3 regions of the Pseudomonas sp. 18173 genome follow, and region 3 is predicted to be linked to each of the others. Evidence: predicted binding sites of a transcription regulator. Region 3 holds the regulator's gene; each other region holds the start of a gene.
The links. The regulator sigma-54, encoded in region 3, starts transcription at its own class of promoters, with help from an activator protein. The targets are predictions, from matches to a motif close to ANTGGCATNNANNTTGCTNT.
Positions count from the first base shown of each region.

Region 1: the regulator sigma-54 is predicted to act here: its motif matches at 3,795-3,814, upstream of flgB (flagellar basal body rod protein FlgB).
Region 2: the regulator sigma-54 is predicted to act here: its motif matches at 4,491-4,510, upstream of ACLD1X_RS16245 (circularly permuted type 2 ATP-grasp protein).

Region 1 covers NZ_JBKFTN010000006.1:258,770-265,212, reverse strand. The annotation lists gene ACLD1X_RS09740 (flagella synthesis protein FlgN) at 1-304, opposite strand, end outside; gene flgM (flagellar biosynthesis anti-sigma factor FlgM) at 353-679, opposite strand; gene flgA (flagellar basal body P-ring formation chaperone FlgA) at 848-1,606, opposite strand; gene ACLD1X_RS09725 (chemotaxis protein CheV) at 1,690-2,622, shown strand; gene cheR (protein-glutamate O-methyltransferase CheR) at 2,668-3,495, shown strand; gene flgB (flagellar basal body rod protein FlgB) at 3,857-4,264, shown strand; gene flgC (flagellar basal body rod protein FlgC) at 4,268-4,711, shown strand; gene flgD (flagellar hook assembly protein FlgD) at 4,727-5,449, shown strand; gene flgE (flagellar hook protein FlgE) at 5,481-6,443, shown strand, end outside.
Region 2 covers NZ_JBKFTN010000013.1:111,273-117,715, forward strand. The annotation lists gene ACLD1X_RS16230 (c-type cytochrome) at 324-1,145, shown strand; gene ACLD1X_RS16235 (transglutaminase family protein) at 1,280-2,089, opposite strand; gene ACLD1X_RS16240 (alpha-E domain-containing protein) at 2,086-3,036, opposite strand; gene ACLD1X_RS16245 (circularly permuted type 2 ATP-grasp protein) at 3,049-4,458, opposite strand; gene ACLD1X_RS16250 (ribonuclease E inhibitor RraB) at 4,829-5,173, opposite strand; gene ACLD1X_RS16255 (hypothetical protein) at 5,384-5,617, opposite strand; gene speE (polyamine aminopropyltransferase) at 5,834-6,443, opposite strand, start outside.
Region 3 covers NZ_JBKFTN010000009.1:30,602-37,044, forward strand. The annotation lists gene lptA (lipopolysaccharide transport periplasmic protein LptA) at 1-397, shown strand, start outside; gene lptB (LPS export ABC transporter ATP-binding protein) at 397-1,122, shown strand; gene ACLD1X_RS12340 (RNA polymerase factor sigma-54) at 1,307-2,800, shown strand; gene hpf (ribosome hibernation-promoting factor, HPF/YfiA family) at 2,875-3,183, shown strand; gene ptsN (PTS IIA-like nitrogen regulatory protein PtsN) at 3,196-3,660, shown strand; gene rapZ (RNase adapter RapZ) at 3,663-4,520, shown strand; gene ACLD1X_RS12360 (HPr family phosphocarrier protein) at 4,536-4,811, shown strand; gene pmbA (metalloprotease PmbA) at 4,962-6,308, opposite strand; gene yjgA (ribosome biogenesis factor YjgA) at 6,417-6,443, shown strand, end outside.

The sequences.
Region 1 (6,443 bases), on a different contig from region 3:
GGGCCAGAAGATCGGTCAGCACGTCACTTTGCGCCAGCAACTGGTCGCCAATGCTCGACTGGCTGGCCAATTGCTCAAGACCGCCGCGGTTGGTCGGCAGGTTGAGGCTGGCGAGGACTTCACTGCGCTTGCGGCCATGCTGTTCGAGCAAGACCACCAATGCCTGTTTCTGCGCCAGGATGTCCTCGAGCAATGGCATGTCGCGGCCATGCAAGGCGAGGGATTCGGTCTGCAGTAACTCCAGCAGGTGTTGCGCTGGAGCAAAGTCGTCGGTGATCAGTTGCAGTAAATTAGTGTCGTGCATGGCTGGCCTTGGGTTTTAAGCGTCCAAAAGCCTGGCGCCGGCGGTGGCCTAGCGCTGGGCTTCGAAGTTGAGCAGTTTGCTGGCTACACGGTTGCTGTCGACCTTATAGCTGCCATCGGCAATCGCTGCTTTCAATTCGGCCACGCGGGCTTTGTCGACGGCAGGCTGATCGCGCAGCTTGTCTGTGACCTTCTGCAACTGTTGAGCCTCATTGCTGAGATGTACCGATTCCCCGCTTTTGACGGTACCGGCCTGTTCGGCCGCGGACTCCAGCGGCGCGGATTTGCCGGCTTCGGCGCTTTCCTTGCTGGCGCTGGTACGTGTACTGCCCGTAAGGGACGAGGAGCTGTTCAAACGGCTGAAATCGATGACCATGATAAAAAAACCTCTGGGAATTTGGACGCTTGCCATGGTTTCGGCCATTCCCTGGAAAACTTTAGGTCCATTTATCAATGAACCTCGCGCGCGTCAGCGCTTGCCCTGCATGGAGCACAGTCTAGGGAACAGCCGCGGCAAGCGCCACATTCCGGTGAACCGAGAGCCTTACATGGACACTTCCACCTGCCCCGGCGCCATGACCTGTGCCTTGATGACTCGCTGGGAGTTGAGGTTTTTCACCCGGATCTGTTCGCTCAGACCGCCGTTCGACAGGGCTTCGCCCGGCATGCGCACGCTGAGCGTGCCGCTGCGGGCGGTAATCACCACCTGATCACCCTTGCGGATGACTTCGGCCTGTTCGATATGCACCAGGGTAATCACCTGGTCGGCGACCGTTGGTCGGGTCAGTCGCTGCCCGATCGCCTGGTCAAGGGAGGTCAGGTAGCCCTGGCTGATCAGGCTGATATCACGTTCGCGCAGGACCACATCCCCAGGCTCGACAATGGCCGCGCGGCGCAGTGGCCGGGCGGTGGTCACGACATCGCGAAACAGGCGGACTTGAGCGGGCACGAAGACGGTCCAGGGGGCGGCACCCTCGCAATGGACCTTGACCGTGACCCGTCCCAGCGGCTTGGGGCTCTCAAGGGTTGCTGTCAATTCCTTGTCGCACATGGGCATGTGCATGCGCGGGTCGAGCGGGTTGACCTGGATCTCGTAGCGACCTTCCGTTTGACTGGTAGCCAGATAGTCTTCTACGGTGAACTCAAGAAAGCCCTGAGTGACGCCGATAAGCATGTCAGGCAAGGTAACCGCGTCAGCAAGGGCAGGGCTGCCAGCGTTGAACAGGCAAACAGCCGCCAGCACGCCGAGCAATTTGCGGCAGGGTATGGTCAGGCGTCGAAAAAATGTCGGTTCTGTGTTCATAACGATTAAAAAAGCAAGCGCCGTGCCGTTTAGTGTGGAAGGCGCGTCGCAACAACACTTGGCGTTGGTGTAGGAGTCTGGGCATGGCTGGTGTAATGGATGCGGTAAACCAGCGCACGCAACTGGTGGGGCAGAATCGCCTTGAGCTGTTGTTGTTCCGTCTCGACGGCCAGCAGCTGTACGGGATCAACGTGTTCAAGGTTCGGGAGGTGCTGCAATGCCCCCAGCTGACGCTGATGCCCAAATCCAGTCCTGTCGTGTGCGGTGTGGCGAACATCCGGGGGGCGACCATTCCGATCCTTGATCTGGCGATGGCGACCGGCTCCGGCGCTTTGAAGGACAAGAACAATCCCTTCGTGATCATCACGGAGTACAACACCAAGACCCAGGGTTTCCTGGTGCGCTCGGTGGAGCGCATCGTCAACATGAACTGGGAGGAGATCCATCCACCACCCAAGGGCACCGGGCGCGATCACTACCTGACGGCGGTGACACGGGTCGACAATCAGCTGGTCGAAATCATCGACGTCGAGAAAGTGCTGGCGGAAGTGGCGCCGACACCGGAAGCGATTTCCGTCGGCGTGGTGGATGTCGAAACCCAGCACAAGGCGCTTTCGTTGCGCGTGCTGACGGTCGACGACTCGTCGGTGGCGCGCAAGCAGGTCACGCGCTGCCTGCAAACGGTCGGCGTTGAAGTGGTGGCGCTGAACGACGGTCGGCAAGCGCTGGATTACCTGCGCAAACTGGTCGATGAAGGCAAGAAACCGGAAGAAGAGTTCCTGATGATGATCTCCGACATCGAGATGCCGGAGATGGACGGGTACACACTGACGGCGGAAATCCGCAACGACCCGCGCATGCAAAAGCTTCATATCATCCTGCATACTTCGTTGTCGGGGGTTTTCAATCAGGCGATGGTCAAGAAGGTCGGTGCCGATGACTTCCTGGCCAAATTCCGTCCTGATGACCTGGCATCCCGGGTAGTCGACCGGATCAAGGCAGCAGATATCAGCTAGGGGCCTGCGCCCCTGGCAGTCAACACGATTTAAGAGGCGGCATCATTGTCTACGGGTAATTTGGATTTCGAACAGTTCCGGGTGTTCCTGGAAAAAGCCTGTGGCATTTTGCTCGGTGAAAACAAGCAGTACCTGGTCTCCAGCCGTCTCAACAAACTGATGGAACAGCAAGGCATCAAGTCTTTGGGTGAGCTGGTTCAGCGGATGCAGACCCAGCCGCGCAGCGGTTTGCGCGAGCAGGTGGTAGACGCCATGACCACCAACGAAACCCTGTGGTTTCGTGACACCTACCCGTTTGAAGTCTTGAAGAACAAGGTACTGCCCGAAGCGATCAAGGCCAGTCCCGGCCAGCGCCTGCGCATCTGGTCGGCGGCGTGCTCCTCAGGCCAGGAACCGTATTCGCTGTCGATGTCCATCGACGAGTTCGAGCGGGTCAACATGGGCCAGTTGAGGATGGGCGTGCAGATTGTTGCCACCGACCTGTCCGGCACCATGCTGAACAACTGCAAGACTGGCGAGTACGACAGCCTGGCCATCGGCCGTGGTCTGTCACCGGAGCGCCTGCAGCGTTATTTCGACCCGAAAGGGCCGGGGCGCTGGGCGATCAAGGCACCGATCAAGAGCCGGGTGGAGTTCCGTTCCTTCAACCTGCTGGACAGCTACGCGAGCCTGGGCAAGTTCGATATCGTGTTTTGCCGCAACGTGCTGATCTACTTCTCCGCCGAGGTGAAGAAGGACATCCTGTTGCGCATCCACAGTACGTTGAAGCCGGGCGGTTACCTGTTCCTTGGTGCTTCCGAAGCGCTGAACGGATTGCCGGATCATTACCAGATGGTCCAGTGCAGCCCGGGGATCATTTACCAGGCGAAGTGATTTTTGCTGGCGTTGTCAAAAAACGGGAGTCCTTAGAGGCTCCCGTTTTTTTATGCCTGCCGATATCCCGCTAACACCGCATACACCTGTAGGAGCGAGCTTGCTCGCGATGGTGTGTCAGCGGACGCGGGTGTTGATCGATCCTCCATCGCGAGCAAGCTCGCTCCTACAGGGATGGCGGTGTTCTTTGGATTGGTGGAAGCGGCAGAAAAGCGGCAGGCGGCGGAAAACCGTTGCCGCTTTTCTGGCATTGCCGCGTTGCCGTAGCCGGCAAAGCCCCGGTTTTCGGGCTTTTTTGAATTGGCATGGGGCTTGCTAAGTTGATCCTACGAAAAATCAGGTCACCCGAAGGTTTCCCGACATGAGCATCAGCTTCGATAAAGCGCTCGGTATCCATGAACAAGCCCTGGGCTTCCGCGCCCAGCGTGCCGAAGTCCTGGCCAACAACATCGCCAACGCCGATACCCCGAACTACAAGGCTCGGGACCTGGACTTCTCGAAAGTGCTCGCCGAGCAGAACGAGAAAACCAAGAGCGGCACCTTTGCCTTGAACATGACCAACAGCCGTCATATCGAAGCTGAAGGCCTGGGCAATGGCGACGAGTCGTTGCTGTATCGCACGCCGATGCAACCGTCGATCGACCAGAACACCGTGGATGCTCAACTGGAACAGTCGAACTACGCGGAAAACGCGATCGGCTTCCAGGCCAGCTTCACCCTGCTCAACAGCAAATTCAAAGGGCTGGTATCAGCCTTGCGCGGAGAGTAAGCCATGTCTCTATCCAGTGTTTTCAACATTGCCGGTAGCGGCATGAGTGCGCAGACCACGCGTTTGAACACCGTCGCTTCGAACATCGCCAACGCCGAGACCGTCTCGTCGAGCATCGACCAGACCTACCGCGCGCGTCACCCGGTGTTCGCCACCATGTTCCAGGGCGGCCAGAGCGGTGGCAGCGACTCGCTGTTCCAGAGCCAGGATGCCGCCGGGCAGGGCGTGCAGGTGCTGGGTGTGGTCGAAGACCAGAGCAATCTCGAGGCACGCTACGAGCCGAACCATCCGGCGGCCGATGCCAAGGGTTACGTCTACTACCCGAACGTCAATGTGGTTGAAGAAATGGCCGACATGATTTCCGCGAGCCGTTCGTTCCAGACCAACGCCGAAATGATGAACACCGCCAAAACCATGATGCAGAAGGTCCTGACCCTCGGTCAGTGATAAGGGGCGACTCAGATGAGTGTTACCGATTCCACCAGTGGTTTGAGCCTCAACGACATCCTGGCCAACTCCTCGGTCAAGACCAACACCACGACTGACGGCCTCGCGTCGGCAGCCGGCAGCGCCACGGGCAACAAGGCCCTGGGCAAGGATGCGTTCCTGCAGTTGCTGGTGACCCAGCTGAAAAACCAGAACCCGCTGGAGCCCCAGGACAACGGCGCGTTCGTGGCCCAGTTGGCGCAGTTCAGTAGCCTTGAAGGCATTACCACGCTCAACGACACCGTGAGCGGCCTGGCCAGCAACTACAACTCGTCCCAGGCACTGCAGGCGTCGTCGCTGGTCGGCCGCTCGGTCATCGCGCCGGGCGACAAGGCTGTGGTCGATACCACCAAGAGCCTCAGCGGCACGGTGGTGGTTCCGTCTTCGGTGGCGTCTGCCACCCTGAAGATCACCGATTCCAGTGGCAAGACCGTGCGCACCATCGACCTCGGTTCGCAGAAGGCCGGCAACGCCAGCTTCATCTGGGACGGCAAGAACGATGCGGGTGAGACGGTACCTGCGGGCACCTACAGCTTCGGCGCCACGACCACGATCGATGGCAAGTCCGTCGCGTTGATCACCAACCTGCCTGCAACCGTCAACAGCGTGACCATCAGCCAGACCGGCGGTGAGTTGATGCTCAACCTCGCCGGGCTGGGCAGCGTTGCCCTGTCCAAAGTACAAACCATTGGTATGTAGAGCCGACTAACACGGCACAAAGGAGTGGATGATGTCTTTCAATATCGGCCTTAGCGGTCTCTATGCAGCCAACAAACAACTGGACGTGACCGGCAACAACATCGCCAACGTTGCGACCACCGGTTTCAAATCGTCCCGCGCAGAATTCGAAGACGTGTACTCGGCGACCCGCCTGGGCACCGGCAGCAAGACCGTCGGCAACGGCGTGCGCCTGGCCAACGTTTCCCAGCAGTTCGGCCAGGGTGACGTGAGCAACACCGGCAACGTGCTCGACATGGGTATCCAGGGCAACGGCTTTTTTGTCCTGAGCAACAACGGCTCGCTGACCTACACCCGCGCCGGTACGTTCAAGACCGACAAGGACGGCTACGTCACCAACAGCGACGGCACTGCCCGCCTGCAAGGTTACGGTGTCGACTCCAACGGCAAGATCGTCAACGGCGTGCTGACCGACCTGCGGATCGATACCTCCAACCTGGCGCCGAAATCCACCAACCTTGTTTCGTCGACCATCAACCTGGACTCCACGTCGCCGGTCATCGACCAGACAGTGGCCGCCAACAAGTTCGATCCGTCCAAGACCGAGACCTTCACCAAGTCGTTCAGTACCCCGGTTTTCGATACGCAGGGTAACCAGCACCCCATGGATCAATACATGGTCAAGACCGGACCGAACACCTGGGATACCTACACCCTGATCGATGGTCGCAATCCTGATGGCACCGATCCCAAGGTGATCGCACCGATCCCTTCGACCATGAAGTTCGACTCTTCCGGTAAACTGGTCTCGGTCAGCACGCCGGTGACGCCGCCAACCACGCCACCGACCTCGGTGATCAGCAGCGACCTGAAGATCACCAACTGGACGCCGGGCAGCGTGACCAATGGCGTGTGGACAGCCAACGGTGCTTCCGCCGACCCGGCCGGCATGACCATTTCCATGGCCAACACCTCCCAGTTCAACGCCGATACCGCGCGTTCGATTCCTTCGCAG
Region 2 (6,443 bases), on a different contig from region 3:
CTTGTACGAAGTCGTCGTCGGGTTTTGCCGAGGCGCTCGTCGCTACAGGAAGTGCACCTGCCGTCATGGAGCAATGCAGGCAGGCATCAGGAAATAACAATAAAGGCGGTCAAGCCATGTTCAAACAATCGAAAGTACGACAAGCCGGGCTCATCCTTTTCGCCACCACACTGTTGTTGATATTGCCGAACCTGACCAAGGTGATCGGCTAGTCGCGTCTGAAAGATACGGCGTCACGGTTTTTGAATTGCCACTATCAAAATGTGACTGGCCCGCTACCCGGGCCAGCGTGGCTGTGCCAACCTTGACGGCACTTGCACGACATGGACGGCGATCACTTGAAAATGCTCATTCTGCTCGGGGCCCTGCTGTTCGGCTCGCCCCTGTATGCCGCACAGCTGAACCTGGAGCTGGGCGCGAACAGTCGCACCTGGCAAACCGAGGAATTGCTCAAGCATCCTCAGGTTCAAACCATCAACATCAGCAACGACGTTTCCTACAAGCAGGACATGAGCTACCGCGCCGTGCCTCTGTCCGCGCTGCTGACCGGCATCAAGCCCGACGACCACCTGCAAGCCGTGGCCCTGGATGGCTTTGCCGCCGAAATGGCCGCAGCGCCGTTGCTCAAAACCCAGGGTGCACAGGCGTGGCTGGCGATTGAAGACCCGGCCAAGCCCTGGCCACCGCTAGCCGAAGGTAAACCGGGCGCCGGGCCGTTCTATCTGGTCTGGACCAACCCGCAGGCCGGCAACATCAGCCCCGAACAATGGCCGTTCCAGGTCGCGAGCATCAAACGCCTGGCGCCCGTGGCCGAGCGCTTCCCAGCCCTGCTGCCCGATCCGGCCTTGAAGGCGGATGATCCGGTGAACAAGGGGTTTGCGTTGTTCCAGAAAAACTGCCTGGCCTGCCATCGACTCAATGGCGCCGGCGACTCGCAGTTCGGGCCGGACCTGAATATTCCGTACAACCCCACCGAGTATTTCGGCGTGGACTTCCTCAAGCGCTATATTCGCGATCCACAGGGCTTGCGCCATTGGCCGCAGGCGAAGATGCCCGGGTTCTCGACCGAGGTATTGCCGGATGGGGATCTGGGGATGCTGGTGGGGTATTTGCAGCATATGGTTGGGCGCAAGGTTAAGCCGTAACTCCATCGTACCTGTGGGAGCGGGCTTGGTCCGGGCGGCGATCCGACGATGGCGTTTTTCCAGTCACTGCATCCGTATCTGCAATATCGCTTTCGCGGGCAAGCCCGCTCCCACAGGGTTCCGTAGTGTCTCGCCTACTGCTGCTGCACTGAGATCACCGGCGCCGGCGTCGGTGAAACCAGCACCTTGGCGTGCATCTGCTCACACCCGCCGCCCCGGCGCATCCCGCGCACCGGGCAGGCATCCAGGTAATCCAGGCCCACCGCCAGTTTCAAATGACGTTCCGGCCGGGCCAGTTCGTTGGTCACATCGAAGCTGTACCAGGCATCATCCAGCCAGGCTTCGGCCCAGGCGTGGCTGGCCAGGTGTTCGCTGCTCTCGCTGTACAGATAACCCGACACATAACGCGCCGCAATGCCCAGGCTGCGCGCGCAGGCAAGGAACGCATGGGTATGGTCCTGGCACACACCGGAGCGCCCGGCAAAGGCCTGGGCCGCACAGGTATCCACTTCCGTGGAGCCCGGCGTGTAGGTCATATGCTGGTTGAGCCCATGCATCAGGTCGATCAACGCCGTGCGATCGCGGCGCTGCTTGCACGCCTTCTCGGCAAACGCACGCAGGGCGGCGTCGGCTTCAGTCAATCGGGTGAAACGCAGAAACGGCAATGCCGACTGGCTCTCGTGTTCGGCCTCACGCAATTCGTCGATATCGACCTGGCCACGGGCGCCGATGATGATCGCCTCGTGCGGCTCGTCCATGGTCAGCACATGCAGGATGTTGCCGAACGGATCGAGTTGCGCCCGCACCGGACGCGGCAGGTCGAGTTGCCAGCTGAGCACGTGCTGGCGCTCGCTGTCGTGGGGCGTCAGCCGCAGGTACTGGATGCTCGCCCGCACCTTGTCTTCGTAGTGATAGGTGGTCTCGTGGCTAATGGAAAGTCTCATGCGGCCTCCAGATAGGAACTGTGTATCGCGTTACCCAACTGGCGCACCAGCGGGATGAACTCGGTCAGCCAGGCGTGCAGGCCTTCCTCGAGAATTTCATGGATACCGGTGTAGCGCAGGCGCGCGTCCATTTCTGCCGCCAGACGCTGTGCGGGACGACCATTGGCCCCTGGCAATTGCGCGAGGATCTGGTCGATTTCTTCGGTGCAGGCGCGCAGGGATCGCGGTACATCGGCCCGCAGCAACAGCAGTTCGGCGACATGCCGGGCGCCGGGGGCGTCGCGATAGATTTCCGTGTAGGCCTCGAACGACGACAACGCCCGCAACAACGCGCTCCATTGGTAATACGCGTGAGCGGTGCCATCGCTGACCGCCTCGGCCTGATCGCCGGCCATTTCGTAACGGGCATCGAGCAGGCGCAAGGTGTTGTCGGCGCGTTCGATAAAAGTCCCCAGGCGAATGAAACGAAACGCATCGTTACGCATGATGGTGCCGTATGACGCGCCCCGGAACAGGTGGGAACGCTCCTTGATCCACTCGCAAAAACGGCTCATGCCGTAGCGACTGAGGCCCTGCTCGGCAATACCGCGAATTTCCAGCCAGGTGGCGTTGATGTTTTCCCACATGTCGGCGGTGATGCGCCCACGCACCGCATGGGCACTGGCCCGTGCCGCACCGAGACAGCTGTAGATGCTCGCCGGGTTGGCCGCATCCAGGGCGAAGAAATGCAGCAGCCGTTCGGCATGCAGTTCGCCATGGCGCTCCAGGTAATCGTCCAGGGTGCCGGTGATCAACAGCGGCATGGCCAGTTCGTGCAAACCGTCGCCCCGACCGTCTTGCGGCATCAGCGACAGCGAATAGCTGATGTCGAGCATCCGTGCGAGGTTTTCCGCCCGCTCCAGGTAACGCGACATCCAATACAAATCCGAGGCAGTTCTACTTAACATGGCAGGCTTCCTTTAATCCTCGACCACCCAGGTGTCCTTGGTTCCGCCACCCTGGGAGGAGTTGACCACCAGGGAGCCTTCGCGCAGGGCGACACGGGTCAAGCCGCCGGGCACGACCCGGGTTTCGCGACCCGACAGGACAAACGGCCGCAAGTCGATATGGCGTGGCGCAATGCCGTTTTCGACAAAGGTCGGACAGGTCGACAGCGACAGCGTCGGTTGCGCGATATACGCATGGGGCTTGGCGATGATCCGCGCGCGGAAGGCTTCGATTTCCGCCGCCGTCGCCGCCGGCCCCACCAGCATTCCGTACCCGCCGGAGCCCTGGGTTTCCTTGACCACCAGCTCCGGAAGATTGGCCAGCACGTGGGAAAGTTCAGAAGGGTTACGGCATTGCCAGGTCGGCACGTTCTTCAGGATCGGCTCTTCGTCGAGGTAGAAACGGATCATGTCGGTAACGAACGGGTACACCGACTTGTCGTCCGCCACCCCCGTGCCGATGGCATTGGCCAGCACCACGTTGCCGGAGCGGTAGGACGACAGCAGCCCCGGCACGCCGAGCATCGATTCCGGGTTGAACGCCAGCGGATCGAGGAAGGCGTCGTCGAGGCGACGATAAATCACGTCGACCGCTTTCGGCCCGTCGGTGGTGCGCATGTAGACCTTGTCGTCACGCACGAACAGATCCGCGCCTTCCACCAGCTCCACGCCCATTTCCCGCGCCAGGAACGCATGTTCGAAGAACGCGCTGTTGAAGCGCCCGGGTGTCAGCACCACCACGCTCGGGTTGTCGATGGGGCTTGAGCTTTTCAGGGTGTCGAGCAGCAGGTTCGGGTAGTGGTCGATGGGCGCGATGCGTTGCGCCGCGAACAGTTCGGGGAACAGACGCATCATCATCTTGCGGTCTTCAAGCATGTAGCTGACGCCGCTGGGTGTGCGCAGATTGTCTTCGAGCACGTAGTAGGTGCCGTCGCCGTCACGCACCAGGTCGACCCCGGAGATGTGCGAGTAGATATCGCGGTGCAGGTCCAGGCCCTGCATCGCCAACTGGTACTGCTCGTTGGCCAGCACCTGTTCGGCCGGAATGATGCCGGCCTTGATGATGCGCTGCTCGTGGTAAAGGTCGGCGAGGAACATGTTCAACGCCTTGACCCGCTGGATGCAGCCGCGCTCGACGACCCGCCATTCACTGGCGGGAATGCTGCGCGGGATGGTGTCGAAGGGAATCAGGCGCTCAGTGCCCTGCTCGTCCCCGTAGAGCGTGAAGGTTATCCCGGCACGATGAAACAACAGATCGGCCTCGCGTCGCCGTTGCGCCAGAAGCTCGTCAGGTGTCTCGGCCAGCCAACGGGCAAACTCCCGATAATGCGGGCGGACCAGACCGCCGGCATCGTACATTTCATCAAAACAGGTGCGAATCATGCCGTACTCCTTGTCACTCGGACCCTCGGACCTTCGCAAGGCCCGTGCCAGCGGCAGAAACGCTTTGATATCAATCAGTTGGATAATCTATGCGCACGCACCGCACCAATCCTGTGCGGTAAATGCCCCAACCTGATCGCCCCCCGCTTCATTGCAAGGCGCTGTGATCGCCTATCACCAGCATAGTCAGAGATGATTTCACCGCCCGGCAACGGCTGCGGGATAATCCGGGCATTCGCTGAAAAGCTCACCGGACTTCCCTTTTAGCCGCCTGCCCAGGCGGCTTTTTTTTGCCGGTGTTCAATGCCCACAAATGAAAACGGCCAACCCGAAGGTCAGCCGTCAATGCCCGTTGTCACTGCTCATAAGGTTATGCGAGTCGCCCTCGTACCTCCTGTTTCACACCCCAGCCTTCGATGATGCCGCCCAACGGCTCGACCACGGCCTCGAAACCCTGTTCGAAATCGCCGATGTCGTCGTAGGTGGCATACATGACTTTGCACAGTTCCAGCGCCCAGGCGCCGTCGTCGCGCACACTGACTTGCGCATCCAGGGATTCACCACGGTGGAAATGACCTGCCGCCCTGCGTGCCCGCTCCTCATCCGGGAAAATGGCGTAGAACTCGATGGGATGAAACCGTGAAAAGTCAAAACCGCCTTCTTTCATGCGGCGCAGCACGCTGCTGCTGATGTCTTCTTGATAGGCTGTGCTCATGAAACGTCCTCCTCAAAACGATGGATAGACTTTCCGTACTCCCTCACCCGCAACCGAACAGCGCGAGCGACGGCAACCAATGTGCCGGCGGGAAACAAGCATGGAGCTGACAAGACCAGACCTTAGCGATCCATTCGCTGATCTCGCTTGCAGAGTAGCCCCAAGATAGAGCCGCTGCCAAGGTCTGGATTTGAATGTGACAGGTGTCGTTCAGATTGGAGCGATGCTGAGGATTTGAATGCTGTTCTGCGCCTTGAGTTCCTTGACGCCCGCATCGGCGGTCCGCCCTTCCAGATCGTTCAGGTCCAGGGCGGCAGCAACAGGAAGAAGCCGGGCCTTGATGAGCTTGGCGGCACGCTCGTAGTCCGGGCGCTCGGGGCACTCAAAGACCTCGTTGATGGTTTCGCCATGATCATCCACGAAAGTGACTTTCCACTTTTGCATTGGTGCCTCCTCGATAAAACCCATGCATGGGTTCACCTCTATCTCGACCTCGTTAGCTGGCTAATTGTTCCGGTGGATCTGCACCCATCGCAAATCTCTGTAGGAGCGAGCCTGCTCGCGAAAAACTTGAGAACGCCGCGTTAAATCAGACATCCCGCGTCATCGTTCACTTCCATCGCGAGCAGGCTCGCTCCTACAGGTCTTCGTTTCAATCCATCAGTCGTTGCTTGGCTTGTTCACTGCCTGCAACACATATTGCGGCAAGGCAAAGGCACCGATGTGGATTTCAGGATTGTAGTAGCGAGTGATGATGCCGCTGCCCGTGAAGCGCTGTTGCAGGGTTTCGCGGGACAATTTGCGATAAGCGGTATTGGTCGCTCCCCAGGCGAAAGTCATCGAGCCACCGATATAGGTCGGCACCGCGGCCTGGTAGAAGTGCCAGTCCGGGAACAGGCTGCGCAGGCGACCGGCGGTGGTCTTCACTTCTTCGATCTGCATGAACGGCGTGCCGTTCTGGGTCACCAGAATGCCGCCTTCGTTCAGGCAGCGGTGGCAGGCTTGGTAGAAGTTTTCCGAGAACAGTACTTCCCCGGGTCCGATCGGGTCGGTGGAGTCGGAAATGATCACGTCGAACTTTTCGGTGGTGGTGGCGACGAAACGCATGCCGTCGTCGATCACCAGGTTCAGGCGTGGATCATCGAATGCTCCCTTGGAGTGGTTCGGCAGGAACTCCTTGCACATGTCGACCACGGTGCCGTCGATCTCGACCATGGTAATGTGCTCGACACTGCGGTGCTTGGCCACTTCACGCAACATGCCACCGTCG
Region 3 (6,443 bases):
CAAGGGCGATGTGATCATCACCCAGGGCTCGATGATTGTTAAAGGCAATACCGTCACGCTCACCCGCACTCCGGCTGGCGACATCGATGTCGTGACTTCGGTGGGCAACCTGGCGTATTTCGAGCAGAAGCAGAAAGTCGACTCGCCGAAACCGATCCAGGGCTACGGCAAGACCATTCAGTACCATGCCCAGCAAAACCGCATCGTGCTGATCGACCAGGCCAAGGTCATCAGTGATGACGGCAGCACCACCGAAGGCGAGAAAATCGTCTACGACACGGTAAAACAGGTTGCTACGGCCGGCCGTGCGACCGGTGCCTCCGTGACCGCACCACGTCCGCGTATCGACATGGTGATCCAGCCGAAGAAGAAAACCGACGAGAAAAAGGCCCAGTAATGGCAACTCTGAAAGCTCAGCATCTGGCCAAGAGCTACAAGAGCCGCCAGGTCGTGCGTGATGTCAGCCTGTCCATCGACAGCGGCCAGATCGTCGGCCTGCTTGGCCCGAACGGTGCCGGCAAGACCACTTGCTTCTACATGATCGTCGGCCTGGTGCAAGCCGACCAGGGCCGCGTCCTGATCGACGACCTGGACGTCAGCCACCAGCCGATGCACGGCCGCGCAAAGGCCGGCATCGGCTACTTGCCGCAGGAAGCATCGATCTTCCGCAAACTGTCGGTGGCCGACAACATCATGGCCATCCTCGAGACCCGCAAGGAACTCGACAAGGCCGGCCGTCGCAAGGAGCTGGAAAGCCTGCTGCAGGAATTCCACATCAGCCACATCCGCGACAACCTCGGCATGAGCCTGTCCGGCGGCGAGCGCCGGCGTGTGGAAATCGCCCGGGCCCTGGCCACCAACCCGAAATTCATCCTCCTCGACGAACCCTTCGCCGGCGTGGACCCGATTTCGGTCGGGGACATCAAGCAGATCATTCACCACCTCAAGGCCAAGGGCATTGGCGTGCTGATCACGGACCACAACGTTCGTGAAACCCTGGATATCTGTGAAACCGCCTATATCGTCAACGACGGCCAACTGATCGCCGAAGGTGACGCAGAGACCATCCTGGCCAACAACCTGGTCAAGGAAGTGTATCTGGGCCATGAGTTCCGCCTGTAAAGGCAGCGGCATCTGGCAGGTCGCCCGAGCGCTTGTCCCGATAAAAAATCAACACTTTTTTATTGTTACAGCGCTCTAGGCAAACGCTGCAGTTTCGGGCATATAATTTGCTTATGTTTGGCGCCCCGGCGCCCTGTAGTGGATGGCGCATGTGCGCCGGCGAATAAGGTGTTAAGCCCCAGCCATGAAACCATCGCTAGTCTTGAGAATGGGCCAGCAGCTGACGATGACACCGCAGCTGCAACAGGCCATCCGCCTGCTCCAATTGTCGACCCTGGACCTGCAACAGGAAATCCAGGAGGCCCTGGAGTCCAATCCGATGCTCGAACGCCAGGAAGAAGGCGACGACTTCGACAATTCCGACCCCCTGGCCGACAACGCCGAACAAAAGCCCAACACCGACATCCAGGAACCCTCCTACCAGGAAAGCGCGCCGACGGTGGATAACCTCGATGAGGGCGACTGGAACGAGCGCATTCCCAACGAACTCCCCGTCGACACCGCATGGGAAGACGTTTACCAGACCAGCGCCAGCAGCCTGCCCAGCAACGATGACGACGAGTGGGACTTCACCACCCGCACCTCGGCCGGCGAAAGCCTGCAAAGTCATTTGCTGTGGCAACTGAACCTGGCTCCGATGTCCGATACCGATCGCCTGATCGCCGTGACCCTGATCGACTGCATCAACAATCAGGGCTATCTGGACGAAACCCTCGAGGAGATCCTCGAAGCCTTCGATCCGGAACTGGACATCGAACTGGACGAAATCGAAGCCGTCCTGCACCGCATCCAGCAATTCGAGCCCGCCGGCATCGGCGCCCGCAACCTGGGCGAATGCCTGCTGCTGCAATTGCGCCAGCTGCCGGCCAAGACCCCCTGGCTGGCCGAGGCCAAGCGCCTGGTCACCGACTACATCGACTTGCTCGGCAGTCGCGACTACAGCCAGTTGATGCGCCGCATGAAGCTCAAGGAAGACGAGCTGCGCCAGGTCATCGAACTGGTCCAGAGCCTCAATCCGCGTCCGGGCTCGCAGATCGAGTCCACCGAAGCCGAATACGTCGTGCCTGACGTCATCGTGCGCAAGGACAACGAGCGCTGGCTGGTGGAGCTGAATCAGGAGTCGGTGCCACGGCTGCGGGTCAACGCCCAGTACGCCGGGTTCGTGCGCCGCGCCGACACCAGTGCCGACAACACCTTCATGCGCAATCAGTTGCAGGAGGCCCGCTGGTTCATCAAGAGCCTGCAAAGCCGTAACGAGACCCTGATGAAGGTTGCCACCCAGATCGTCGAGCATCAGCGCGGGTTCCTCGAATATGGCGACGAAGCCATGAAGCCGCTGGTCCTGCATGACATCGCCGAAGCGGTCGGCATGCATGAGTCGACGATTTCACGGGTGACCACCCAGAAGTTCATGCACACCCCCCGGGGCATTTATGAACTGAAATACTTTTTCTCAAGTCACGTAAGCACCTCCGAAGGCGGCGAATGCTCGTCCACGGCGATCCGGGCGATTATCAAAAAACTGGTTGCCGCGGAAAATCAGAAAAAGCCGTTGAGTGACAGCAAGATCGCTGGTTTACTGGAGGCACAAGGCATTCAGGTGGCCCGCCGCACCGTCGCCAAGTACCGCGAATCCCTCGGGATCGCGCCTTCGAGCGAACGCAAGCGGTTGATGTAGGGCCACGCCACAGCGTTCCAGTGGTAGATCATCTGGTCTACCGCTTTATGCACTGGCAACGAAGGAGAAGCTGTATGCAAGTCAACATCAGTGGACACCAACTGGAAGTGACCGAACCTCTTCGCTCCTACATCGGCGAAAAACTCGAACGATTGGAGCGTCATTTCGACAAGATCACTAACGTGCAGGTCACGATGACCGTCGAAAAACTGAAGCAGAAAATCGAAGCCACGCTGCATATTCCCGGGAATGAAGTGGTCGCAAACGCGGAACATACCGATATGTACGCCGCGATCGATGCACTCACCGACAAGCTGGATAAACAACTCAAAAAGCATAAGGAAAAGACCCAGAGCCTCCTTCAGGGCGCAACCGGTCGTTAACACTCCCAACCCATGATCCGACTTGAAAGTATCCTGACCCCCGGCCGTTCCCTGGTGAACGTGCCGGGTGGCAGTAAAAAGAAAGCCCTCGAACAAATTGCCAATCTGATCGCCCGCGAAGTGCCGGCTCTGGAGATGCAAGATGTCTTCGAGGCGCTGATTGCCCGTGAAAAACTCGGTTCCACAGGTTTTGGCAACGGCATCGCTATTCCACACTGCCGTCTCAGGGGCTGTGTTTCGCCCATCAGCGCCTTGATGCACCTGGACGCCCCGATCGATTTCGACGCCATCGACGGCGCGCCGGTTGACCTGCTGTTCGTGCTGCTGGTCCCGGAAGCCGCCACCGATGCGCACCTTGAGCTGCTGCGCCAGATCGCCAGCATGCTCGACCGCAAGGACGTGCGCGACAAACTGCGCAGCGCCCCAAGCAATGAAGCCCTGTATCAGGTTGTCCTGGACGAGCAAAACGGTCAGTAATCATGCGCTTGATCATCGTCAGTGGCCGTTCCGGCTCAGGTAAAAGTACCGCCCTCAACGTCCTTGAGGACAACGGGTACTACTGCATCGACAATCTGCCTGCCGGCCTGCTGCCGGAACTGGCCGAACGAGCGCTGATTCATACCGAACTGTTGCAGCCGCTGGTCGCCGTCTCCATTGACGCCCGCAACCTGCCCAGCCACCTGTCACGCTTCCCCGACCTGCTCGAAGAAGTCCGCAACCGCCATATCCAGTGCGATGTCCTGTACCTGGACGCCGACGAAGAAACCCTGCTCAAGCGCTTCTCGGAAACCCGCCGGCGCCACCCCCTGAGCAACGCCAATCGCTCGCTGGCCGAAGCCATCAACGTCGAGAGCGTGCTGCTCGGGCCGATTGCCGACCTCTCCGATCTCAAGATCAACACCACCAACCTGAACCTGTATCAACTGCGCGATGCCATCAAGCTGCGCCTGTTGAATCAGCCGGAACCCGGCACTGCGTTCCTGGTGGAATCCTTCGGGTTCAAACGCGGCATGCCGGTGGACGCCGACCTGGTGTTCGATGTGCGTTGCCTGCCCAACCCTTACTGGAAACCGGAATTGCGCGAGCAGTCAGGGCTTGATCAACCGGTTGCCGAATATCTGGCGGCACAGCCGGATGTCGAAGAGATGTTCCAGGACATTTCCACATACCTGCTAAAGTGGCTGCCTCGTTTTGCCGCCAGCAACCGCGCCTACGTCACCATTGCCATTGGCTGCACTGGCGGACATCACCGCTCCGTCTACCTGACCGAGCGTCTGGGGCAGACGCTGCAAAAATCCCTGAAGAACGTCCAGGTTCGCCACCGCGACCTCAGCTAAAGGATTCACATCGCGATGCCTGCTCTGGAAATCGAAATCATCAATAAACTGGGTTTGCATGCCCGGGCGTCGGCAAAATTCGTTGGTGTTGCCGGCCAATTCAAGGATTGCACGATCCGCGTGGGTCGCACCCCGGAATCCACCGTCGATGGAAAAAGCATCATGGCCATGATGATGCTCGCTGCCGGCAAGGGCACGAAAATCCATCTGAGCACGGAAGGCGAGCAGGAACAGGAAGCGATGGATGCGCTGGTAGCCCTGATCAACAATTACTTCGACGAAGGCGAGTAAACGCCGCGGCTTTGTGGTGAGGGGGCGCCGTATCCATCACCATCATCAAGCAAATCGGCGTTCTTGTTTCTTTGTTTCTCCAGACTCCGTGAAGAACCATAAAAAAGGCGCGCCACCCATTGGGTGGCGCGCCTTTTTTGTCACGGGAGATTAACTGCCCGCTACGGTCATCCGCTCGATCAGCACCGAACCGGTGCGGATGTTGCTGCGAAGTTCGAGATCATTACCGACCGCGACGATCTGCTTGAACATGTCGCGCATGTTGCCGGCGATGGTCACTTCCTGGACCGCGAACTGGATTTCGCCGTTCTCGACCCAGTATCCCGCCGCACCCCGGGAGTAATCGCCCGTGACCATGTTCAGCCCCTGGCCCATCAACTCGGTGACCAACAAGCCGCGCCCCATGCGCCGCAGCAAGGCCGCCTGGTCTTCATCACCATGGGTGACGAACAGATTGTGCACGCCGCCGGCGTTGGCCGTGCTCGGCATGCCCAGCTTGCGACCGGAGTAGGTACCGAGGATGTATGACACCAGCTCGCCTTTTTCGACGAATGGTTTGGCGTAGGTTGCCAAGCCGTCACCGTCGAACGCTGCGCTGCCCATGGCACGCATCAGGTGCGGACGCTCGTCGATGGTCAGCCACTCCGGAAACAGTTTCTGGCCGAGAGTACCCTCAAGGAACGAAGACTTGCGATACAGGCTGCCACCGGAAATCGCCGACAGGAAACTGCCGAACAGCCCCCCGGCCAACTCTGCGGAAAACAACACCGGCACCTCGCAAGTCGGCACCGGACGCGCGCCCAGACGGCTCGCCGCCCGTTGCGCAGCGCGCTGGCCGATGCTGACCGGGTCGGCGAGCAGATTGCCCTGGCGGTTCACGTCATACCAGTAATCGCGCTGCATCTGGCCGTCCGCTTCGGCGATCATCACGCAGCTCAAGCTGTGACGAGTCGATGCGTAACCGCCGATGAACCCGTGGCTGTTGCCATAAACGCGGCAGCCCTGATGGGTACTGAGGGTCGTGCCGTCGGCGTTCTTGATCCGGCTGTCGGCGGCAAACGCCGCGGCTTCGCAGGCCAGGGCCTGTTCGATGGCTTGTTCCGGAGTAATGTCCCACTGGTGGAACAGGTCGAAATCCTGAATGTCCCGCGCCATCAGCGCAGCATCCGCCAGGCCCGAGGCTTCGTCTTCCGAAGTGTGCCTGGCGATGGCCAGTGCAGCGGCAACCGTTTCGCGGATCGCTTCCGGACCACTGGCCGAAGTGCTGGCCGAGCCTTTGCGCTGGCCGACGTACAAGGTGATGCCAAACCCCTGATCGCGGTTGAATTCGACCGTTTCGACTTCACGCTGGCGCACCGAAGTCGATAAACCCTGCTCCAGTGACACCGCCACTTCACAGGCACTGGCCCCTTGGCGTCTGGCTTCAGCGATGATCTGCTCGACTTGTTCCTGCAGTGCCGGCAACGCTTGTGGGCCGACGCTTTCAACTGCACTCATGCTGTTCTCCACTCAAATTCTGCTTTCGGTAACGGTCATCGAGCGACCGGGCCGGACAAGCGGCCCCCGACTGGTTATCATGGCGGCGTTTCTTTGCGGACTGCCACCATGGTTGATTCTTACGACGACTCCCTC